DNA from 2 places in the Paraburkholderia sp. CHISQ3 genome. Region 1 is predicted to be linked to the other one. Evidence: predicted binding sites of a transcription regulator. Region 1 holds the regulator's gene; the other holds the start of a gene.
The links. Region 1 encodes FliA, which starts transcription of late flagellar genes. Its sites were predicted from a motif close to CTAAAGTTTNNNNNNNNNNNGCCGNTA; they were not measured.
Positions count from the first base shown of each region.

Region 2: a site for FliA is predicted at 1,215-1,241, ahead of fliD (flagellar filament capping protein FliD). Genes of this name have one in related genera too.

Region 1 covers NZ_JALPRG010000011.1:236,090-239,491, forward strand. The annotation lists gene flhF (flagellar biosynthesis protein FlhF) at 1-141, shown strand, start outside; gene M0D65_RS25025 (MinD/ParA family protein) at 134-1,003, shown strand; gene M0D65_RS25030 (RNA polymerase sigma factor FliA) at 1,029-1,763, shown strand; gene M0D65_RS25035 (hypothetical protein) at 2,247-3,368, shown strand.
Region 2 covers NZ_JALPRG010000005.1:151,386-154,787, forward strand. The annotation lists gene M0D65_RS13360 (DUF535 family protein) at 182-1,147, shown strand; gene fliD (flagellar filament capping protein FliD) at 1,321-2,745, shown strand; gene pcaF (3-oxoadipyl-CoA thiolase) at 2,867-3,402, opposite strand, start outside.

The sequences.
Region 1 (3,402 bases):
AAGAAATTCCTGATCAAGAGCGCGTTCTGCATTCCGCGCGACAGCTCGCCTTTCGTGCCGCAGGACGACGACATTCCGCCGCTGCTGTCAGCGCTGTCGGCGCGTTCGACGGCCGATATGCACGAGGTCCGCTTTGGATAAACGTGTGCCCGATCAGGCGGAAGGGCTACGCAGGCTGCTCGCCGGTGGTCGCGCGCGCGTGATTTCAGTGACTGGCGGTTCGCCGCGGGCGGGGGCGACGACAACGGTCCTCAACCTCGCAACGGCACTCGCCGAGCAGGGCAAGGATGTGCTCGTGATCGACGAGTGTTCCGGCGAGGGCTCGATCAGCTCGACGCTCGGCGGGGTGCGCTGCACGGGCAGTTTCATCGAAGTTGCACGCGGCGAACTGCCGCTCGAGCGCGCGGTATTGCGGCATCCGCTGGGCTTTGGCGTGCTGGCTGCGTCGCGGGCGAATCGCGAGGGCTGCACGCCGTCGCAGCTTGCCGCGATGGTCGACGGTTGCGCCGACATCGTGCTGATCGATGCGCAGCTCGGTCGCGAGGGCGCGTTGTCGGCGCTGGCGCTGCAGGCGCACGACGTGATGATTGTGATGCGGGTCGCCGCGCAGTCGATCACCGAGACCTATGCGTGCCTGAAGCGGCTGCACTACGCGCATGCGATCGCGCAGTTTCGTGTGGTAGTGAATCACGTGCAAAGCATCGACGATGCGCGCACCGCGTTCGACAACCTCGCGGGGGTGGCGGGGCGTTATCTGTCGGTGGCGCTGGAGGCGGCCGGCTGCATCGCCGCCGATGTGCGGATCGTGCGGGCGCTCGAACTGTCGCGCTGTGTGGTCGATGCGTTCCCGTCGACACCGGCGGCGCGCGGCTACCGGCACCTCGCCGCGCAATTGCAGTACTGGCCGATGCGGCCAGCGATGTCGTCGCGCGCGCCGTGGCCGGCGAGCGCGACCGTAACAGCGGCGCAACACGCCGACCAACCGTCCGCGCAGCACGCCTGAAGGCGCCACGGACAAGGGGAGCACGATGTACAACGCGCAGGGAAAGATCTCCCAGGCCGACGTCCTGACCAAATACGCGCCGCTCGTCAGGCGGCTCGGTCTGCAGCTCGTGGCCAGGATGCCGGCGAGCGTCGATCTCGACGATCTGATCCAGGCCGGCATGATCGGCTTGCTCGATGCGGCGAGTCGTTACAAGGAAGATCAGGGCGCGCAGTTCGAAACCTACGCGAGCCAGCGGATTCGCGGCGCGATGCTCGACGAGCTGCGCAGCAACGACTGGCTGCCGCGCAGCCTGCGCCGCACGTCGCGCGAAGTCGAGGCGGCGGTGCATCGGGTCGAGCAACGTCTCGGACACTCGGCCAGCGAAGCGGAGATCGCCGATCATCTGAACATGCCGCTCGACGAATACCAGTCGATGCTGCAGGACCTGCACGGTAGCCAGCTGATTTACTACGAAGACTTCGATCGGTCCGCTGAGGATGAGCCGTTTCTCGATCGCTATTGCGTCGATCATTCGGATCCGTTGTCGGCGTTGCTTGACGATAGTTTGCGTACGGCGCTGATTGAGGCGATCGATCGGTTGCCCGAACGCGAGAAGCTGCTGATGTCGCTTTACTACGAGCGCGGGATGAATCTGCGCGAGATTGGGGCGGTGATGGAGGTGAGCGAGTCGCGGGTGTGTCAGTTGCATAGCCAGGCGGTTGCGCGGTTGCGGACGCGCTTGCGGGAGATGGCGTGGGCGAATGCGGAGGCGGGGTGAGGGGCGGTTAAGTCGCGTCGTCGTGCAATAAACAGGTGTTCCCGCGCCTGGCGAATGGCTCGTCAATCAATAGTCTGTCGTACAGGTTAGTACTCGATATGCTGCCTTCGAACGTTTCTACGTCGACAGGCAGTAGTCAGTCACATCAATCTTCCTGATCTACTCTCCTGCGCACTGCACTCTGCGACGTCACACAGAGTAGCTAAAACACGCAGTGCGAAATTGCGCGTCGTACGTCTATGGAAAATTCAATTTCATTACACGTATAGCGTTAACGCAATGCGGACCATAAATAAGTTTTACTTTTCGATTCTCCATCGCACCGCCATTGTGTGAGCCGTAAAGCGGATCAGATGGCGATTTCTTAAGGTTTCTTAAGGAATCGTTTTTTGCCAGTCGCCGATCGAGAGCGCAAGAAGCTTGAAGACTCACGCCGCTCCATGGACCGACGGTCAGACCAATAAACGAAATGGAGACGAAGACATGGAAAAGCGCCTGGCAACTTTGATGTTGCTCGCCGTGACTGCATTGACCGGCTGCGGAGGTGGAGACGACATTAGCGCACCGATACCGCCGAAGCTGCTCACAAACATCGCCGTGCCCAATGCTTCGAGTCCACCATTCAGTTTTGACATTGGCTACGTCGAGGCCGGCAAGTACTTTCTCTCCGACCGCAATAACAAGGCAGTCGATGTCGTGGACACTCAATCGAACACGTTGCTCGCGCAGATCGTGGGGCCGTTCATCGGTGCCGGTGCCACGACAAACGAATCCGGTCCCGACGGAATCGTAGGTATCACCGGTACGAACACGATCTATGTCGGCGACGTGGACTCGGTCAAGGTAATCGATACGGCTGCGCAGAAGACGGTCAACACAATCGTCATCAGCAATTCCGGATCGCGCGTCGATGAGGGCTGCTACGATCCCGACGATCATCTCGCGATGTTTGCGAACCCCGGAGACTCGCCGCCATTCGTCACGTTAATTTCGACGCTGACACAAACGGTGGTGACAAAGCTCTCTTTCAACGGTTCGTCCGGGCTCGAAGCGTGCGCCTATGATCCTGCCTCGAAGAGTTTTTTGATCAACAACGACGGAACTGCCGCCAATCCCGAAGGCGAGCTTGACGTCATCACGGCCAGCTCCGCGGTGGCGGGAAATCCTTCTGTCAGCAAGTCGTTTCCGCTAGGGAAATGCGCACCGGCGGGCATCGTGCTTGGTCCGAATAATGACGTGCTTGTTGGATGCGATCCGCCGGCCGGAGACCCGCTCATCACGTTGATCCTCGATCGTACGAGTGGCGCGATTCAAGCCAGCCTGCCGTTTGGCGGGGTGGACCAGGTTGGTTACGATCCGGCTTCCAACCGCTATTTCCTGCCGGCTCGACACTACGTCACGAGCGGCATCGCTGCAGCGTCAGGATTTAGCCCGCAGATGGCCGTAATCGATGGCGCGTCACGGCGGTTGCTCGTCAAGATTCCGGTGGGCACCGGGGCGCACTCTGTCGCCATCGACAGCACGCTTGGGCAAGTGTATGTGCCGTTTCAACCAGGTGCGGCGGGATTTCCCAACGGGGGGATTTCGGTGTTTTCGACGCGCTAGTTTTACAGCGTATCGGCCGGACCGCTAGCAACGG
Region 2 (3,402 bases), on a different contig from region 1:
GCCGCCACGCGCTTCGACGTTTTTTATGCAGCGCGCAATGGCCGGGCGCGACAGCTTAGCGGAAGCGCCTGGCCCGCTTCGGGCGCCCCCACAAAACTCGACAATTCTGCGCTCAATTCGACAGCCGCAGGTGACATGCGTCGCTAGCATCCACCCCATCGCTACCTTGGGAGGACCACGCGTGACGCCTTTTCTGGTCGCAAGACTTGCCGCGTGCTCGCTCTGGATCGGCGACCTCCTGCGCTCGTTCTCGATGATCCGGCACGCCGGACGCAAGGTCTATCCGGACGCCACGCTGTTTCATCGCTGGCGCCGGGTGCGACTGTGGCTGCGCTCGATACTCTGGTGGAAAGCAACGACGGTCTGGCTCAGGCGCTGTTCGATTTCGCCGTTGCGCGAGCTCATCGTCCGCCATCCCGGTGCGCTCGAACGGCCGCACCGGCCGTTCCTGCATGGCGGCTTCAATTCCCGCGAACGGCTCGCTGCGAGCCTCGATCACCAGGCGCTGACACTCCAGCGCGTGCCGCATCTCGCGCAGCAGATTGCCCGCGAAGGCCACGCGGCCATCGCCAGTTTTTCGGTCGGCGCGGAACGCTGGCTGATCACGCTGGAATCGCTCGAGCAGTTCCAGAGAGAAGGCGACTGGACGCTGTGTATTCGCGATGCCACTGGAAGACGTGCCGTGTCGTGCACGTTCAGCATTGCGTACCTCGGCGGCAAGCGGCGGCGCCCGCGCCTGTGCGTCGGCTCGGTCCAGGGACCGGACGCCTCGGTGAACGGCCGCGAGCTGTTTCGCGCGTTGACGAAGCGCTGGTACGGGCTGCGCCCGAAGATCTTCATCGTCTACCTGGCGCAATGCGTCGCCGCGGGACTGGGGACCGGCGGGACCTTCATCGTGTCGCAGCAGGCGCATATCTATGGCAGCTGGCGCTACTTCCTGCGCAAGCGGCGCGTGGCCGCCGACTACGACGGGCTGTCGCGCGAATGCGGCGCAGTGGCGAGCTGGAACGGCTGGTTCGTGCTCGCGCCGCCGTCCCGCTATGCGTCGCGAGCCGACAGTGTGACGGCCGGCAACGCGCTGCGGCGCAAGCGCCAGTCACTACGTGAAGATGTCGCGCGGCAGATTCAGCGCAGCCTGGCGGGCTGAATACAGCGACACCCGATACGCAAACAAGCAAGTCCCTCGAACCTTACGAAACTTTTTCGATAATTACGTAAAGTTTCATGAAAGGGCACCGTAAACCATAAAAGAGGGTCGGCATCCGGCTTCAATCTGCGGAGACCGCCCGGAGATCACGCCGCACACGCACGGAGCTTTGCATGGCCAGCACAACCCCGACTTCCACCGATACCAGCAACCTGCTCGCCCAGGCGGCGCAGTCCATCATCAGCGGGTCGACCAACTCGTCGCTCGACGTCGACAATCTCGTCAAGGCGCTCGTCACGGCAAAGACCGCCGGTCGCAACGCGCAGATCACCAACAAGCAGACGCTCGACAACACCCAGCTGTCGGCGATCGGCAAGCTGAAGGCGGCGCTGTCCGCGCTGCAAACCGCGGTCAGCGGTCTTGCCGACGGCTCGGCGCTGGCGAAATTCTCGGCAACGGCGAGCGGCAACGGACTCACCGCGACGACCTCGACCGGCGCGACGGGCGGCAACTACGCGCTCGATATCTCGACGGTTGCGACCGCACACAAGCTGTCGTCGAACGCATTCGCCAAAGACACGACGTTCGGCAGCGGCACGTTGACCGTGGCCGTGGGCGGCAAGTCGATGGACGTCAACCTCGATGCGTCGAACCATACGCTCGCGGGCGTTGCCGCGGCGATCAACGGTGCGTCGAATAATCCGGGGGTAACGGCGACGGTCGTCAGTGCCGCCGACGGACAACACCTCGTCGTTACGTCGAAAGCGACTGGCGCGGCGAACACCGTCTCGCTCGCGGCAGGCAGCGGTGTGGATGCACGGCTCAATTCGTCGGGTTTCAGGGAAGTGAGCGCGGCACAGGACGCGCAGTTGACGATCGACGGCAACCCGGTCAAAAGCGCGACCAACACCATTTCGGATGCGCTGCCCGGCGTCACGATCAACCTTGCGCCTGGTGCGGCCAACACGAAGCAAACCCTGACCGTCGCCGCCGATGACACCGCGAGCACCACCGCACTGAACAACTTCGTCACGGCGTACAACGCATATGTCACGACCGCGCATTCGCTGTCGACCTACACGCCCAACGCGGCGGCCGGCTCGCAGGCGGGCCCGCTGCTTGGCGACGCGATGCTGCGCGACATCACCAACGGTCTCGCGGATACGCTGAGTCGCGGCGTCGCGGCGGGCGGCAAGACGCACAGCCTGTCGGCGATCGGCATGGATCTGCAGCACGACGGCACGCTCAAACTCGACAACGCGAAGCTGCAAACCGCGTTGACGTCGCACGATGGTTCGGTGGCTGCGCTGTTCAACACGTCGAACGGCATCGGCAAGTCGCTGAACAAGTTCGCGACGAACTACGTGCAGACGAGCGGTCTTATCGACACGCGCACGCAAGCGCTCAACTCCGATCTCTCCACGTTGCAGAATCAGGCGAAGCAGTTGCAGACCTATTCGACTACGCTGACCTCGCAGTACAACGCGCAATTCACCGCGCTAAACAAGCTGATGACGACGATGAATAACAACAAGAACTATCTGACGCAGTTGTTTGGCGGCAATAACAATGCAGGGGCGCTTGCGCGTAACAAGTAACAGGCGTGGGATTCGCCGGTTCTCGCGCGCTTTTCGATCGGCGAGTTTGAACTCGCGATGATGGCGTTGGTTATGGCGGTGCGCGATGTACTGCGCACGCCGCCGTTAGGTCGCTGGCGCGTCAGATCCGCTCGATCGCAAGCGCAATGCCCTGCCCCACGCCGATACACATCGTGCACAGCGCGAAACGTCCACGCGTGCGCTCCAACTGGTACAACGCGGTCGTGACGAGACGCGCGCCGCTCATCCCGAGCGGATGACCGAGCGCAATCGCGCCGCCGTTCGGATTCACGCGTGGATCGTCGTCCGCGATACCGAGCAGGCGCAACACCGCGAGTCCTTGCGAGGCGAAGGCTTCGTTTAGTTCGATCACGTCGAACTGATCGATGGTCATGTTCAGGCGCGCGAGCAGTTTCTGCGTCGCGGGTGCGGGACCGATACCCATCACGCGCGGCGCAACGCCAGCAGTCGCAAGGCCCAGCACGCGTGCGCGCGGCGTAAGACCGAACCGTTTCGCGCTTTCCTCGTTGGCCAGCAGCAAGGCCGCCGCGCCGTCGTTGACACCCGATGCATTGCCGGCCGTCACCGTGCCGTCCGGACGCACAACCCCCTTCAGCTTCGCCAGTGCCTCAAGACTGGTTTCGCGCGGATGCTCGT